Regions from separate parts of the Erythrobacter sp. S267 genome, predicted to be linked through region 2. Evidence: predicted binding sites of a transcription regulator. Region 2 holds the regulator's gene; the other holds the start of a gene.
What was found. Region 2 encodes LexA, which represses DNA repair genes until DNA is damaged. Its sites were predicted from a motif close to GTTCCNCNCTTGTTCT; they were not measured.

Region 1: AC0V6X_RS04335 (UvrD-helicase domain-containing protein) is a predicted target of LexA. The motif match lies at 6,648-6,663, and genes of this name have one in related genera.

What each region holds. Positions count from the first base shown of each region.
Region 1 is NZ_CP200298.1:946,011-954,755, forward strand. Features, by position in the region: gene AC0V6X_RS04315 (SapC family protein) at 1-208, opposite strand, end outside; partial or broken gene AC0V6X_RS04320 (FAD-binding oxidoreductase) at 376-1,816, opposite strand; gene AC0V6X_RS04325 (hypothetical protein) at 2,010-2,615, shown strand; gene AC0V6X_RS04330 (DEAD/DEAH box helicase) at 2,802-4,244, shown strand; gene AC0V6X_RS04335 (UvrD-helicase domain-containing protein) at 4,333-6,636, opposite strand; gene AC0V6X_RS04340 (hypothetical protein) at 6,891-7,253, shown strand; gene rsmD (16S rRNA (guanine(966)-N(2))-methyltransferase RsmD) at 7,250-7,801, opposite strand; gene AC0V6X_RS04350 (pseudouridine synthase) at 7,801-8,577, opposite strand; gene AC0V6X_RS04355 (aromatic ring-hydroxylating oxygenase subunit alpha) at 8,588-8,745, opposite strand, start outside.
Region 2 is NZ_CP200298.1:1,175,640-1,184,384, forward strand. Features, by position in the region: gene gltX (glutamate--tRNA ligase) at 1-158, opposite strand, end outside; gene AC0V6X_RS05435 (ComEC/Rec2 family competence protein) at 223-2,478, shown strand; gene lexA (transcriptional repressor LexA) at 2,509-3,198, opposite strand; gene AC0V6X_RS05445 (hypothetical protein) at 3,408-3,668, opposite strand; gene AC0V6X_RS05450 (molybdopterin molybdotransferase MoeA) at 3,610-4,608, opposite strand; gene moaC (cyclic pyranopterin monophosphate synthase MoaC) at 4,608-5,093, opposite strand; gene trpC (indole-3-glycerol phosphate synthase TrpC) at 5,259-6,047, opposite strand; gene trpD (anthranilate phosphoribosyltransferase) at 6,053-7,045, opposite strand; gene AC0V6X_RS05470 (anthranilate synthase component II) at 7,042-7,638, opposite strand; gene AC0V6X_RS05475 (ribosomal maturation YjgA family protein) at 7,671-8,054, opposite strand; gene pip (prolyl aminopeptidase) at 8,035-8,745, opposite strand, start outside.

The DNA of each region.
Region 1 (8,745 bases), 230 kb from region 2:
GAAGCGGGTTCTCGCCGCTCGTGAAAACGATCGGATAGCAGCGGGCTGCATCGACGAATTCGTCGCAGGTCAGCGGAATCGCGTGGGTGTTGGCAATGAAAGATGCGTCCGGGAAGCTCGTGACCTTGTAATCACCGTGGTCGCGGCTGTTGAGCGGAAGCAGGTCTTGATAGAACAGCGGAAGTTGCGGCTGCGGCGCGGTGGCCATGAATTCTCTCCGAAATGAGGAAGTGATAAACTGTTGCGCGCTCTTCAGCTCAGCGACGATTTGCGGTGCAAAACATCCCTCGTGAAGCTCACGATGGCGGGCGCTTTAGGCGTTCGCGGCGATACGTGCAAGCGCGCGGGGGAAGTCAGGCGGCATATGGGGTTTTTTTAGGTAGGTGGAACGAGCTTGCCCGGATTGAGCAAGCCGTGGGGGTCGAGCGCGTCTTTCACCTGCCGCATCATGGAGAGCGCGACGGGATCGCCCAGCCGACCAAGCTCGGTCACCTTCATCTGTCCGATGCCGTGTTCAGCGCTGATCGACCCGCCCCATTCGGTTACAAGGTCATAGACCTGCGAGCTGACGACTTTACCCTCATTCTCCTCCCACACGCCCGGCACTGCACCTTTTGGCGCAAGGACGTGGAAGTGGACATTACCGTCGCCCAGATGGCCAAAGGCCGCCACTTTGGTGCCGGGATGGGCGGCTTCGATGGCGGGCGAGGCGGCAAGGATGAATTCAGGCATACGCTCAACCGGCACAGAGATATCGTGCTGCATGGCCGGTCCCAGCGCCCGCTCAGCGGCGGAGATCGAAATCGCGCAGGGTCCAGAAATCCTCGGCCTGCCGCTCATTGCTGGCAATGACCGCATCGGCGAGCAGATCTTCCTGCGCCGCGGCCATAAGCGCGTTCTCCAACCGCTCCCGCAGCGCCGTATCGTCTCCATCGACTGCCACACATTCGATCAGCGCGTTCCAAGCGTGCTTTTGCTGCAAGGGAGAGCGCGCATCGGGCAGGTGGGCAAGAACGCTGTCGAGGCAGTGGGCAGGCACCACCTCAAACCCTTCAAGAGTGTCGCCCAGCGCGCGGTCAACCCGGCGCAGCAATGCGCGCGCATCGGTAATTGAGGCGAGGCCGACCCAAGCGGTTGCACGGGCGCGCGGCGCAGGCAGCAACCGCAAGGTCGCAGCGGTGACGATGCCGAGCGTCCCCTCCGACCCGATCAACAGCTGCTTCAAGTCAAAGCCGCGATTGTCTTTTTTGAGCACGGTCAGCGCATCGAACAAGCTGCCGTCGGCCAGTACCGCTTCGATCCCCAGCACCTGCGCGCGCATCGTGCCGTGGCGCAGAACCTGCGTTCCGCCTGCGTTGGTTGAGACAAGCCCTCCGATCGTCGCGGATCCCTTGCCCCCCAGCGTCAGGGGGAAGCGCATATCCTTAGCCTCAGCCGCTTCTTGAAAGGTCTGGAGAATGACGCCAGCCTCGCACACCGCTTGACCTGCTCCTGCATCAAGCGAGCGGATCGTGTTCATCCGGCGCATGGAAAGGATGATTGAGGCTCCGCTTGCGTCGGGAGTGGCGCCGCCCGCCATGCCGCTATTGCCGCCTTGGGGAACGATGGGCACGCCGTGCTTGGCGCAAAGCTTCACCAGCGCGGCGACTTCAGCGGTTGAGGCCGGGGCCGCCAGACCCAGTGCCGCTCCCGAATAGCGCCCACGCCAATCGGTCAGCCATGGGTCCAGATCCTCCGTCATAGTGGTGAAACCCTTGGGGCCCAGCAATTCAGAGGCGTCTTGGCAAAAGATATTGGTGCGAGTCTTGGTCGTCATCATTGTTGCGCTCATGCCACACAATAGCGCGAATACGCTATCGGTAAATCGTGTGACGGGGCAGGGTTAAGCCAGCGTTCAATCGCAAACGCTAGCTGTTGCGACCACTGCACGGGGGCGTTTGTGCAAAGTTTGCATGCAAGCGTCCAGTCGGCCGTCCAGTGATTTGTCGGAAGGAAACCAACACACCGCCATGCCCAGCCTGCTTCCCTTTGCAGCGCCCTTCGCTTTGCTGCTCCCTTTGTTGGGGCAGAGCAGCGTGGTTGTGCCTGTCGGAGGAACAGGATTGCTGAATGCGGGCGAGGAACTGACCTCCACGACGCCTGACAATGAACATCCGCCGGAAAGCGAAGAGCAGGCCGCTTCGCAGAGCGATATTAATCCGCTGAGCGCCTTCTATGCCTCGCAGAACGTCAATCAGGTGCGCATCCAGCAACGCGTTACGATCCGCATTTCTCCGCGTCGCCCGTCGACCCGTAATGAGCTTTTCGCTGATCTGCCTGCCAATGGCATTCCGGCCGATTTCGAAGAGCGGGAGATGGCGCGCTGTGTCCCCGTCTCTGGCATCGCCGCTGTGCAAACTGGCAACGGCAATCGGCTGATCCTGTACCTGCGCGATGATCGGATTGTGACCATCAATCTGGAACGATCCTGCCGTGCGCGCGATTTCTACTCCGGCTTTTATGTAGAGCGGAATGCGGATGGTCAGCTGTGCGTTGACCGCGACCTTCTCCAATCGCGCAGCGGCGCGAAATGCGAGATTGAGCGGATGCGGCAATTGGTCGCGGTGGAAGACTAAGCCCTTACTCGGTAAGCGCCTTAGACTGCGAAAGCGCCGCTCTCCCAGCGTTTCCCTAGGGCATTCCTTGACTTTTCAGCCATTTTTCGCCAATCGCCGCTCGACTGTCTGCACGGGGCGACTGCGCAGACACATTGGTTTATCCGCAGCGTCCAGCGCTGCCCTTATCCGGACATTTTGACCCGCATGACTTTTGCCGATCTCGGCCTATCTGACGAATTGTTGAAAGCGGTTGAAACCGCTGGATACACTGAGCCCACCGCAATCCAGGCCGAGGCGATCCCCGCCGTGCTGATGATGAAAGACATCATCGGCATCGCCCAAACAGGGACGGGCAAGACCGCCAGCTTTGTGCTGCCAATGATTGACGTCATGGCTTCGGGTCGCAGGCGGGCTTTGATGCCGCGCTCGCTGATCCTTGAACCGACGCGTGAGCTGGCAGCGCAAGTCGCTGAGAATTTTGAGAAATACGGGGCGAACCACGATCTGAAAATGGCGCTGCTGATCGGCGGCGTGCAGATGGGCGACCAGCTCAAGACGCTGAACGAAGGCGTCGACGTGCTGATCGCGACGCCGGGCCGGTTGATGGACCTGTTTGAGCGGGGCAAGATCCTGCTAAACGGCTGCGAATTGCTGGTGATCGACGAAGCCGACCGGATGCTCGACATGGGCTTCATCCCAGATATCGAATTCATCTGCGACAAGCTGCCAGAGACGCGTCAAACGATGCTGTTCTCGGCCACTATGCCGCCTCCGATTGAGAAGTTGGCGAAGACGTTCCTCAACAATCCCAAGCGGATAGAGACGGCGCGCGCCGCTTCCACCAATCAGGACATCACCGCGTTCAAAGTGCCGGTCAAGGCGCGGCAAAAGCGCGATACGCTCGAATGGCTGCTCGCCAATGACCATATCGAAACAGCGATTATCTTCGCCAACCGCAAGACGACCGTGCGCGAGCTTAACAAGCATCTTCAGAAGCGCGGTTTTGCCAGTGGCGAGATTCATGGCGACATGGATCAAAGCTCACGCCTGAAGGAATTGGACCGGTTCAAATCGGGTGATGTGAATATCCTCGTCGCCTCTGATGTTGCCGCGCGCGGGCTCGATATCAAGGGCGTCAGCCACGTCTTCAACTTCGACACGCCATGGCACCCGGATGACTATGTTCACCGGATCGGGCGCACGGGACGGGCAGGGGCCAAGGGCCGCGCCTTCACTCTTGTCGCGGATGAAGACGCGGAAGCCATCGACAATGTCGAAAAGCTGACGGGCGCCAAGATCAAGGTGTTCGGCAAAGAAGACGTGCGGGTTGAGCTCGCCGATCCTTCCGAGCGCAAATCGAAGCCCAAGGCCAAGTCTGACGAAGCGTCTGAAAGCGCTCCTTCGGATGACGATGCGCCAGCGCCCAAGAAGCCTCGCTCGCGCCGTGCAAAGCGCGATGACGACGCGTCAGACTCGAAAGCCGAAGCGCCTGCACCCAGTCCCAAGCGCCGCGAGAAATCCGACGCTGCGGCTGAAAAGCCCGAGCCCAAACCGCGCCGCCGCAAACGCGACGAAGATGATGCTCCAACCGAGCCGGGCGAATGGAACGGCCCCAAGCCGGGCTTTCTGGACTTTGGGGCTGGCTGAGCCACCCGTTACGCTGGTGGCACGGCCTTAAGCTCAGCATTGCCGAATATCCCGGAGCGGATCGAAGTGATCGGCAGTGCTCTAACGCCTAGCCAACCACCGTCACAAAGCTGTCGATCACGCGCTTTTCGCCTGCGCCTTCGAAATTGATCGTCAGTTTGTTGCCTTCCTGATCGATGACGCAGCCTGTGCCGAATTTTGCGTGCTCAACCATCGCGCCGATGGCGATGTCGGAGCGGGCGGGGGCGGCGAAGCTGGCGGCGCTGCGGCCGGGTTCGGCGACGCGCTGTTGCTTGGTTTCGTAGCCGCTCTCGATTGCTCTGCGCCATCCCGGACCGCGCGACTGGGCGCGTTCTGGCCGGTCTCTTGCGACATGGGCGAAGGGGTCTTCGTTCTCGCTCCAATTGGCCTGCCATAAAGACGCGCCGCCGGTCAGCGTTGTTTCCTGATCGATATGTTCTTCAGGCAATTCTTCGATAAAGCGCGAGGGGATGGAGCTGGTCCATTGGCCGTAAATCCGCCGGTTTGCCGCATGCAGGATCGTGCAGCGCCGCCGCGCGCGCGTGATCGCAACGTAAGCGAGGCGGCGTTCTTCTTCGAGGCTGGCGAGGCCGCCTTCGTCAATCGCACGCTGCGAAGGGAAGACGCCTTCCTCCCACCCCACGCAAAAGACATGATCGAACTCCAGCCCCTTTGCGGCATGGATCGTCATGATCGTGACGGTTTCCTCTTCATCGCCGCGGTCATTGTCCATGACGAGGCTGACATGTTCGAGGAAATCGCCGAGCGTCTCATACTCCTCCATCGCGCGGGCGAGTTCGGAGAGGTTCTCCGCACGGCCGGCGCTTTCGGGCGAGCGGTCCTTGGCGAGCATGTCGTTATAGCCGCACTCGTCCAGCACGAGGCGAAGGAGGTCCGCCGGAGACATCTCCTCCACCGCCTCACGCCAGGCGAGGAATTGCCGCAACAATCCGCCAATGGTGTTCGCCGCCCGCGTCGGCAGCTCGTCGCTATCCGCCAATTGCAAGGACGCCGCCGCCAAAGGCAGGCCGGATTTGCGCGCATGGCTGTGCATCCGCTCAAGCGTCTTGGAGCCAAGCCCGCGCTTGGGTTGGTTGTAGATCCGCTCAAACGCCAGATCATCCTGCGGCTGCGCAATGACGCGCAAATAGGCGAGGGCGTCGCGAATCTCGGCCCGCTCGTAAAAGCGGAAGCCCCCGATGATGCGGTAATTGATGCCGGTCTGGATGAAGCGGTCTTCGAACTCGCGGGTTTGATACTGCGCGCGCACGAGAATCGCGACCTGATCGAGCGATGCGCCTTCGCGTTCGAGCCGCTCAATCTCCTCACCCACTTTGCGCGCTTCTTCGGGCGCGTCCCAGACGCCGATCACCTTCACGGTGTCGCCGCCATTGGTCTCGGTCCACAGCGTCTTGTCATGCCGCTCAGAATTGGCGCGGATCAGGCCGGAGGCAGCGCCTAGAATATGCGGAGTGGAGCGGTAATTCTGCTCCAACCGGATCACAGCGGCGCCCGGAAAATCCTTTTCAAACCGCAGGATATTGGCAACCTCTGCGCCGCGCCATGAATAGATCGACTGGTCGTCATCGCCGACCACGCAGATATTCTTGCGCGTCTGAGCGAGCAGCCGCAGCCATAGATACTGGACAGCATTGGTGTCCTGATATTCGTCGACGAGGATGTATTTGAAACGCTGCTGATATTCGGCCAGCACATCAGTGTGAGCGCGGAAGATGTTGAGCACATGCAGCATCAGATCGCCGAAATCGCAGGCATTCAGCGCCTTCAAGCGATCCTGATAGAGCTGATAGAACTCTCGGCCCCGGCCATTGGCAAAAGCCTCACTCTTACCTGCATCAAGGTCATCGGGGTTCAGCCCGCGGTTTTTCCAGCGGTCGATCAGCCCGGCAAGCTGGCGCGGAGGCCAGCGCTTCACATCCTCATCATTGTCGGTGATCAGCTGCTTCAAGAGCCTGATCTGATCGTCCGTGTCGATGATCGTGTAATTCGATTGCAGCCCGACCAGCTCTGCATGGCGGCGAAGCATCTTGGCGCAGATCGAGTGGAAGGTGCCGAGCCAAGGCATGCCTTCACCGGGATTGCCCAAATGCCCCTCAACCCGCTCACGCATTTCGCGCGCGGCTTTGTTGGTGAAGGTGACGCAGAGAATCTCGCTCGGCCAGGCGCGGCGGGTTGCCACCAAATGCGCAAGGCGAGCGGTCAGCGCAGCGGTCTTCCCCGTGCCAGCGCCCGCCAGCATCAGCACCGGTCCCTCGGTCGTCAGCACAGCCTCACGCTGCGGCGGGTTCAGCCGCGCGGCATAGGCTGGGACGTTCTGCTCAGCCGAGGGTAGGGGGACAACATTGGTCATAAAGCGTGATGCGAACAATTAGAGAACAATTGACAGAGAGGCAACCTTGCATATCTCCGCAGTGAACGCATCTTGCGCGGACGCAGTCTCCCCCGATTTCGCCCCGATTTTCGACCTATCGCGTTTTGGCGTCGCCTCCCGCTCACCTGTGCGAGGGGCGCGATGCGGGGCGTGCAGATGCCTTTGCAGCCAGCGCCGACCCTGCCATCACGGCACTCGTTCGTTGCGCTTGGAACCAACCAAAGGAGCATTCCATGCGTCAATCTCATTACCTCTTATTCGGAGTCGCCGCTGTGGCGCTCACCTACGTCGCCGCTTCGCCAGGAATGGCGCAGGCGCCCGACGCAGCAGAGGTGTCCACTCCCGCTGATCCGACCATGACTGAGGAGCAACAGGCCGAACACGACAGCTGGCCCCCGGAAAAGCAGAGCGAATATGCTGTCTGGCCGGCAGAGACCAAGGGCTATTACTGGTCGCTCTCTGCTGAGCGTCAGAAGATGTTCTGGGCCTTGGCCAATTCGGACAAGATCGCGCTCACCGCGATGACGGGGCCGGAGCGGGACGCGGCCTGGGACCAGATTGAGGCGCGCGCTGGCCCACCTCCTTCTGCGGGCTAAGCGGCTCTTTCCAGCTGCAAAAGCCACAACTTCGCCTTGCCGACCTTGCGCTCAGATTCCACGCTGAGCCCCTTGATCTGCGGTGTCTCCTTGACGCTCGTTTCCAGAGCGATCCAGGTGGCATCGCCGATCCAGCCCAACCGCAACAGCCGGTCGAGGGCAACCTCGCCCGCGTTGGTGAAATAGGGAGGGTCGGCAAGGATGAGGTCGTAGGGTTGCGAAGCGGCCCTGAGCGCGGTCGCTGACCCTGCATCCACCGCCGCCCGGTCGCGTGCGCGCAGCGTTGCAACATTGGCGCGGATCGCGTCGAGGGCGGGGCGGTCTTGCTCAACGAACAGACAATGCGCTGCCCCTCTGGACAGCGCCTCCAACCCCAGCGCGCCTGACCCTGCGAAGAGATCAGCGACGCGCAATTCCTCAAAGCTGCCAAGCCTGCTGGTCAGCATCGAAAATAGCGTCTCGCGCGTGCGGTCGGCGGTGGGCCGGGTCGCATCGCCCTTGGGCGCCGTCAGCTTCCGCCCGCGCCATTCGCCAGCGATAATCCGCATTACTTCGCGCCTTTCAGTGAAGCGCGGAAGCGGTCGAGGTCGCCGGTGCGGATGCGCGCGGCCTGACCCCGGCCAAGCTCTCCCAACAGGAACGGCCCGTATGCCACCCGGATCAAGCGGTTCACTTTGAGCCCGAGATATTCGAGCACCCGGCGCACCTCGCGATTCTTACCCTCGGTGATGGTCATCTCGATCCACTTGTTCTTGCCTGATGATCCCTGTTCAAGGTTGGCGTCGATTGAGCCATAGCGCACGCCTTCGATCTCGACGCCCTCACTCAGAGCTTCAAGTTGATCCTGCGTCACATCGCCAAAGGCGCGGGCGCGGTAGGTGCGCGGGATGCCAGACGAAGGAAGCTCCATCTGCCGCTTCAGCCCGCCATCATTGGTAAGCAGCAGCAGCCCTTCGGTGTTCATGTCCAGCCTCCCAATGGGCATCACGCGCGGGGCGTCCTTTGGCAGGGCATTCACCAGTGCAGAGTAAATCGTCGCACGCCCCGCCGGATCACGTTCCGCGGTGAGGAGACCGGTGGGCTTGTTGAAGGCAAACAGCTGCGTCGGCTCTGGCCCTGCGACCAGCTTGCCATCGACGCTGACGCCTTTGAGGCTGGTGAGGAAGGTTGCGGGCGTTGTAACCGGCTTGCCGTCCAGCGTGATGCGTCCGGCTTCGATCATCCGCTCAATCTCGCGCCGCGACGCGACACCAGCGCGAGCGAGCAATTTGGCGATGCGGTCGCCTTCTGGGCGGTCTTCGGACTTTTTGGGGTTGGTTGGCATGGAGCGCGCTTTAGGCGCTCAAGGCTCCTTGCACAATCGCATCAAAGCGCGCGATCCCGCCTTCCAGCGTGCCGAGGGTGAGTTCCTTGACCGCGCCGCTCTCCAGACCCTGCTGGCCCAGCTCTGCTGCGCGGAAGTCTTCGGAGGCAAACACCCCGCCATCGAGCA
Region 2 (8,745 bases):
TTCTTGTCCGTATCCTCAATCCGCAAAAGCGCTTTGCCGCCATGGTGACGGGCATAAAGCCAGTTGAACAGCGCCGTGCGCGCACCGCCAATATGCAGAAAGCCCGTGGGCGAGGGCGCGAAGCGGGTGACAACTGCTTGCGGTGTTGGGCTTGCCATAAAGCCTAAATTCCTATTCATTCAATGGGCGCACAACCAAGCCAGTCGCAGGGTGAGGGGGCCGATGGCTGATACGCCGCTAATACCGATTGCGGGAGAGGACGAGGCTGAGCGTGGCACTTGCAGTGCTGCGCCCGATGGGCCTGCCAAATCCGCAAGCCGCCTGTGGCAAAGCGGAGGCGAATTGTCCAGCTTGAGCACCGCGCTTGGCAACCGTGCAGAGCGCTTTCTGGTCGAGGCAGGATTTGACCGCGCCCCTTGGCTCGCTGTCTTGTTTGCGGGCGGTATCCTCACATGGTTTGCTTTGCGCAACCCTTGGCAATGGGTGAGTGTGATTGGTGCATGCCTTTTGCTGGCCTTGCTCGCGTTGGCACTTTGGCGTGACCGTATCGACCGAGACCGTTTGCGATCCGCTGTCATCGCCGCCTCAATCGTGTTCGCGGCAGGGATGGCGGTAATCTGGATCCGCTCCGAGGTTGTTGGGGCGCAGGCCATTGAGCGTCCAATGATCGAGCGTGTGCAAGGCTATGTCCTCGACCGGGAGGATCAACCCTCCCAAGATCGCATTCGACTGACCATGGCGGTGCGCGATGCGGAAACGGCGCAAAGCCGCAAGATCCGTGTGAACGTGCCGATCGAGACGGCCGCACGCGCGGTCGAAGCTGTGGGTGATGATGCGCTGGCCGAAGGGGCGGTCGTTCGCATGCGGGTCCGATTGATGCCTCCCGCTAGCCCGATGTTGCCGGGTGCCTATGATTTTGCGCGTGCCGCTTGGTTCAAGGGGCTTGCCGGGACGGGCAGTGTGTTGGGCGAGGTTGAGATTGTCGAACCAGCACCACAAGCAAGCGGTCTGCCAGCGATCCAGCGCGCTCTCTCAGCCCATGTGCGCAGCAGGGTCGACGGGTCGGCGGGCACCATTGCGGCGGCCTTTGCCAGCGGAGATCGTGGGTCGATTACCGAGGCCGATGACGATGCGATGCGCGATTCAGGCCTCTACCACCTGCTTTCGATAAGCGGCCTGCATGTGAGCGCTGTGATCGCTGCGGCCTATCTGCTGGCGCTCAAAACCTTCGCATTGGTCCCGGCTATAGCATTACGGGTGCGCTTGCCCGTTGTGGCGGCGGGCGCAGGTGCATTGGCCGGGATCGGATACACCTTGCTCACCGGCGCGGAGGTTCCCACAGTGAGGAGCTGCGCGGCGGCCATGTTGGTCTTGATCGCGCTCGCCATGGGGCGTGAGGCCCTGTCAATGCGGATGGTTGCGGCTGCTGCGATGTTCGTCATGCTGATGTGGCCAGAGAGTGCCATCGGGCCCAGTTTCCAAATGAGCTTCTCCGCCGTCATCGCGATTGTGGCTCTGTCATCCTGCGCTCCGGTCCGTGCATTCCTTGCCCCGCGCGAGGAGAGCTGGTTCAAGAGTTCGGGCCGCAAGGTTGCGATGCTTTTCATAACTGGTCTCGTCATTGAAATCGCGCTGATGCCAATCGTGCTGTTTCATTTCCACCGCGCTGGGTTCTACGGCGCCTTCGCCAATGTTTTCGCCATTCCGCTTGTCACCTTCATCGCCATGCCAGCCATTGCGCTTGGACTGGTGTTCGACCTTTTGGGACTGGGAGCGCCATTTTGGTGGGTAGCTGAGGGCTCTCTCAACTTGTTGCTTGGCATTGCGCGGTTCACATCATCGCAACCTGGAGCAACCAAGTTGATGCCGCAAATGAGTTGGCTCGCTATTGCCCTGTTCGCCGCTGGAGGGCTGTGGGTGGCCCTTTGGAAGGGCGGCGCCCGACTGCTGGGATTTGTCCCATGGGCGGTTGCTTCTGCAATGTTGCTCTCCACTCCAATCCCTGACGTGTTGATTGGGCGTGAAGGACGCCATGTCGGTATCACAATTGCGGGCCCCGACGGATCGAGCCGTTTGCTGTCGTTGCGCGATAGCCGCTCATCCTATTCGCGCGATAATCTGCTGGAACTGGCCAGCGTTACCAGTGAGCCTATCCCGCTTGCAGAGTGGCAGGGAGCTCAATGCTCGCCTGAATTCTGCACCATCGTCTTGAACCGCGGAGGACGAGACTGGTCGCTCCTGCTGGCGCGCAACCGAGAATTGATCGAAGAACGCTCCCTTGCCGCTGCCTGTGAGCGCGCTGACATTGTCGTGGCCGATCGTTTCCTGCCTCGTTCATGTCAGCCACGCTGGCTGAAGGCGGATCGCAACATGCTGCTTGAGACCGGCGGTCTTGCTCTCAACCTTGCTGATGGAGAGGTCACTACTGTCGCCGCATCGCAAGGGGAGCATGGTTGGTGGCGCGGGGAAGGGGACTGACACCCCTTAAGACCCCGCGCTCACCTTAAATCAGTGATAGCGACGAAGCAGGCCTGCAAGCTTGCCTTGGACCTTTACCTCGTCGGAGCCATAGACCTGCGGGTCGTGAGATGCATTGGCGGGATCAAGCCGCACCAACGCGCCGTCCTTGTGCAGGTATTTGAGAGTGGCCTCCTCATCGCGGACAAGCGCCACGACAATTTCGCCATCGCGGGCAGTGTCAGTCCGACGCACGAGCGCGAAATCGCCATCGAAAATGCCCGCTTCGATCATGGAATCGCCCGAAACTTCGAGAGCATAATGTTCTCCCGGCCCAAGCAACGCTGCCGGAACCGGCAGGGAGCTCTGCCCCTCGAGCGCTTCAATCGGCGCACCTGCCGCAATCCGTCCATGAAGCGGGATCTCGATCACGTCATTGGCCGCTGCGGGCACAGGCGGCGCAGAGGCAACTGTCGAAGCCATTGGATCATTCGCCGGAGCCACGCTGCGCGGAGCAGGCGTTGAATCCTCTGGCATCTTGATCACTTCAAGCGCGCGCGCCCGGTTGGGCAGACGCCGGATAAAGCCTCGCTCCTCGAGCGCAGAGATCAAGCGGTGGACGCCCGACTTGCTCTTCAGGTCGAGCGCTTCCTTCATTTCTTCAAAGCTCGGCGAGATGCCGGTTTCTTCAAGCCGCTGCTGAATGAAGCGGACCAATTCGTGTTGCTTTGCCGTCAACATGGGCAAACTCCGTTAAGGCGCACATATCAAGCGGCGTGAGAACGCCCCTAAGTGCCGAATCTCAACGCGCCCCCAGAGGCACCTCCATTTGGGAACATGTGAGGTGCATTTCAGAACGCTGCCCGCGCACCGTATGGTGAACGAATGTGGAACAAGTAGGCAACTTGATCCGTCAAGTCAAGCCGGTGAAACCGTCAAAACCGCGCAATTCAGGCGTTTAGGAATGGAAGAACCGTAACCGGCTCCCATTCTTCGAGCGGGCCAGAGTTTTCGTCCCGCACAATCAAGCAGTTTGCCTCTGCGAGCTCCCGCAAGGCGCTGGAGTCCTTGGAAGCCAGTGGGATCACTCGGTGCCCGCCAAACCAGCCTCTCAAGAATGCGCGGCGCGGCCCTGTTGCCGGAAGTGGTGCATCAGTGCGGGCCTTGCGAAATCGGGGGAGGGGATTCGTTCTTGCCCATCCCCAAAGCACGACGCAGCAAAGGTAGGGCAAAGAGGAAGCAGGTGACAAAGCTCGACACCGGATTACCGGGTAGGCCGAGGATCACCTGCTTGCCGCGCTCCGTCTGTCTTTGAGCCACCATCAATGGTTTGCCCGGTTTGATCGCGACCTTCCAGAAAGCGATCTCCGCGCCCCAGTCGCGCAAGGCGGCCTGTATAAGATCGTGGTCGCCGACTGACGCCCCTCCAGAGGTGATGAGGATGTCGCAATCCTCTGCTTGAGCCAGAGCTTTGGCCAAAGCCACATGGTCGTCTGCGACCGGTCCGATGCGCAAGGTTTCCCCAGCCAAAGGCGCGAGCATAGCGGCTATCATCGCGCCATTGCTGGCAGGAATCTGGTCCGGTCCACAGTCTTCGGGATTTGCGGTGAGCTCGTCTCCGCTGTCGAGGATTGCGACCTTGGGACGCTTGCTGACGGAAAGGCTTGCATGGCCCGCTGAGATGGCGAGAGCGATGTGACCGGGACCAATCTGTGTGCCGGGTTTTAGGACTGTGTTGCCCTGGTGAAAGTCGAATCCTGCTCGTCGTACATGTTGGCCCGAGACGGGTGGAGTGGTTGCAGCGACAGCCTCGCCTTCGACCAGGGCGTTCTCCTGGATCAGCACCCTGTCCGCGCCTTGCGGCATATGCGCGCCCGTTGAGATACGCGCGCACTCTCCGGGGCTCAGTGCACCGTCAAACGGAGCGCCAGCGCGGCTTTCTCCGACCAAGCGCCATGGCCCATCGCCGGCGCCAATCGCATAGCCATCCATCGCGGAGAGATCGGCGGGAGGCTGAGTACGGCGCGCGGCAACATCGCCTGCCAGAACCCTCCCTAGCGCTGCCTCAACGGCGACGCGCTCGCTCTCCATCTTTGGGGCGAGGGAGAGGAGCAGACCTTGCGCCTTTTCGAGGACCATCAGTTCGGGCATTAGTCGGAGGGAAGCTCCGGCGCTGTCCAATCCCCTGACTTGCCCCCGCGCTTTTCCAACAGACGTATCTCGCCGATCACCATCGCCTTGTCGATCGCTTTGGCCATATCGTAGATCGTAAGCAGCGCTGTTGACACCGCGACCATCGCTTCCATCTCGACCCCGGTTTTTCCCGTCAGCGAAGCTGTGGCGGTGGCGCGGATCGCGGTTTGCTCAAAGGCAAATTCCACGCTGACCGCTTCAAGGCCCAGCGGATGACACAGCGGGATCAGCTCTCCGGTGCGTTTAGCGGCCATGATCCCGGCGATGCGCGCCGTGCCCAGGACGTCTCCTTTGGGAGCATCGCCAGCGCGGATAGCGCCGAGGGCTTCCTCGCTCATACTGATCTGGCCAGAGGCGATGGCGACGCGCTGAGTTTCAGCCTTGCCGCCGACATCGACCATATGCGCTGCGCCCTCGTCAGACAGGTGCGTGAGTCGGCTCATTGGTACGCTCCCACAGGTGCGGTTTGACACACTTGGCACACTGTCCAAGGGTTGAAATCCTCTCGATCAATAAGACGCGTTTCAATCGTCTTTGTCGATGTGTGGCTGAGCGGTGTTTGCGTCATCCGGAGACCTTGCCAGCTTTGCGTCCTGTAGGACAGGTTCTCACCCTTCGATCAGCGCCCGTGTGGCCGCAGCAACATCGTCAGCGCGCATCAGGCTTTCGCCGACGAGGAAAGTGCGCACGCCGCTTTTGGCCAGCCTTTCGCAATCCGCATGGGTCGCGATCCCGCTTTCGCCCACGAGCAGAGTGCCTTCCGGCGCGAGTGGGGCGAGGCGTTCAGTGACGCTGAGCGACGTGGTGAAGGTTTTGAGGTCGCGGTTGTTCACCCCGATCAGGCGGCTTTTGAGATGTGTCGCCGCGCGCTCCAGCTCCGCTTCATCATGCACCTCGACCAGAACGTCCATCGCATGGTCACGAGCGGCGGCTTCGATCTCTTGCATCAGCGTATCGCCCAAAGCTGCAACGATGATCAGGATCGCGTCGGCCCCCATGGCTCGTGCTTCGAGGCATTGCCAAGGATCAACCATGAAGTCCTTGCGCAGGACCGGCAGGTCGCAGGACCTGCGTGCTTCGATCAGGAATTCCGGAGCACCCTGAAAATACGGCCCATCGGTCAGCACAGAAAGGCAGGCCGCGCCTCCCGCCTGATAGTCGCGGGCGTGGTCGGCGGGGCGGAAGTCTTCTCGGATGAGGCCTTTGGAGGGGCTGGCCTTCTTAACCTCGGCGATCAGCGCAAAGCCGGTTTCGGCGCGGGAGCGCAGGGCAACCTCGAAACCACGCGGGGCTGATTGCTCAGCCGCGAGGTCAGCCAGCGTCGCCTGCGTGACAGCAGCCTTGCGCGTCACGATCTCTTCGCGCTTGGCGAGGCAGATTTCTTCGAGCTTGTTCATTTCCGTCAGACCGCCATCTCGATCCATTTGGCTAGCAAGCGAGCTGCCGCGCCGCTGTCGAGAGCCTCTGCAGCCATCTCTGCCGCTGTGCCCCAATCCTCTGACTTGCCAGCCACAACCAGCGTTGCCGCCGCGTTGAGGATGACTGCATCGCGGTACGGGCCGGGTGTGCCTTCCAGCAGGGCCTTCAAGGCCTTTGCATTATGCACCGCGTCATCACCCCTGATCGCCTCAATCGGCGCGTTGGGGAGGCCGATCTGGCTCGCATCCATCCGGCGCATTGTGAATCCATCGCGCGTTACGTCCGCAAGCTCGTTCCCGCCAGCAAGTGAGAGTTCATCCAGCCCCTCATCACCCGACACGATAAAGGTCTTCTCCGTGCCCAGCTTCGCCTTCGCTTCGGCATAGATTGGGACATAGCCGGGGCGCGCAATGCCGATCAGCTGGCGCTTCACACCGGCGGGATTGGAGAGCGGGCCCATGAGGTTGAAGATCGTGCGCTTGCCGATTTTGAGGCGGATGGGCTGGATGCGTCCCATTGCGGGGTGATGGTTCTTCGCGAAAAGGAAGCAGATGCCAATTTCCGCGAGCGTCTTTTCAGCTGTGCGGCCCGCTGCATCCATGTCGAGGCCGAGCGCTTCGAGGGTGTCCGCCGCGCCCGATTTGGAGGAAGCTGCGCGGTTGCCGTGCTTCGCCACCGGTACGCCGCAGGCTGCGACAACAAGGCTGACTGCGGTGGAGACATTGAGCGTATGATGCCCGTCGCCCCCAGTGCCGCAGCAATCGACCGCGCCTTCAGGAGCCTCAATCGGGATCAGCCGAGCGCGCAAAGCCCGTGCGGCCCCTGCGATCTCGTCCGCCGTTTCGCTGCGCTCGGTCATTGCTAGGAGAAAACGCGCGATTTCCTCTTCGGACGCCTCTCCGTCGAGGATCCAGCCGAAGACTTCTTCAGCTTCCGCCTCATTCATATGCGGAACGGCAAGCGGTAGGGTCTTCATGGGCTTACGCCTTCCGGAATTTTCGCCTCGATCCCGCAAACTTCCAAGAAGTTAGCGAGCAGGTCGTGGCCATATTGGGTAGCGATGCTTTCCGGATGGAACTGCACGCCGTGAATGGGAAGTGTGTCATGCCGAAAGCCTTGCACATGATCGTCGTCGGAGGTCGCGTTGACCTTCAGGACGGTCGGAATATTCTCGACCACGAGGCTGTGATAGCGCGTCGCGGTGAAGGGCGAGGGCAAGCCTTTAAACACGCCGGAGCCGTCATGCGTTACCGGAGATGTCTTGCCATGCATAAGCCCGCCTCGCGTCACTGTCCCGCCAAAGTGCTGGCCGATCGACTGGTGACCCAGACACACTCCTAGGAGCGGCTTTCCCGCATCCGCACAGGCTGCCACGAGTTCAAGGCTGATCCCGGCCTCATTCGGAGTGCACGGGCCTGGCGAGATGAGGAAGCCTTTGGCGCCCGTCGCCAGCGCCTCAGCAGCGGTCAAAGCGTCATTGCGCTCAACGCGCACCTCCGCCCCTAACTCCATCAGGTAATGGACGAGGTTGAAGGTGAAGCTGTCGTAATTGTCGATGACAAGGATCATGGCATGCGCTTTGTCTGATTTGTCGGGGCGGTTCAAGGCTTGGAAAGGCGTCTATCGATCACCAGCGCTGCCACCGCTCCGACCAGATAGGCGACAATATCTCCCCAGCTGAAGGTCGTCCCCAGCACAACGCGCGCAATCGGGTGCTGCTCGAGGCCCAACAGCGTGAGCGCGTCGAGATATTGCATAGCCTCCACAAGGCAGGCGATGGCAAACGCAATGATCGCGGCTGTGATGCGACGCGTGTCAAACACAGCGAGCCAACCGCAATAGACCAAAGCCGCCGCCAGTACATCTCCGAAGATGGGCCGAATGAAGGCGTCGCGCACAAACAATGCGATCACCACCTCGACCGCAAAGATGGCGAGGGCAGCGCCCAAATAGCCGCGATGAAGCCTAACGATCCGCAAACTCATCCGTCGCGCGCACTAGCCCGTCGATAATCCCCGGCTCCATTGCCGAGTGGCCTGCATCCTGAACGATCCGAAGGTCCGCCTCCGGCATTGCCTTCTTCAAGTCCCATGCAGAGCGGGGCGGGGTGCAGATGTCGTGGCGCCCTTGAACGATGATGATCGGGATATCGCGGATCTTCTCGACGTCGCGCAACAGCTGCGCTTCCTCGAGGTAGAAGTCGTCCATGAAGAACCGCGCGCAGATACGGGCAAATGGGACAGCCTTGGAAGGATCTTCGAAATCCGCCAGCAAATCGTCATTGGGCAGCAAAGTCGCGACATTGCCTTCCCATAGCGACCACTCTTTGGCAGCGGGCAGGCGCACCGCGTCATCGTCGCTGGTGAGGCGCTTGTAATAGGCTTGGACAAGGTCCCCGCGCTCGTCAGCAGGAATATGGCCGGAGAAGCTGTCCCATTGCTCGGCCATGATCTCGCTCGCGCCATATTGGTAGAGCCAGCCTTTCTCAGCCTGGCGGGCAAGGAACACACCGCGCAAGATGATCTCACTCGTCCGCTCGGGAAAGGCCTGTGCATAGGCGAGGGCGAGCGTCGCACCCCAGCTGCCGCCAAAGACCTGCCACTTCTCATGCCCGCACATCGTGCGGAGAGCTTCGATGTCAGAGACGATGCGCCATGTGTCGTTCGCCTCGATCTC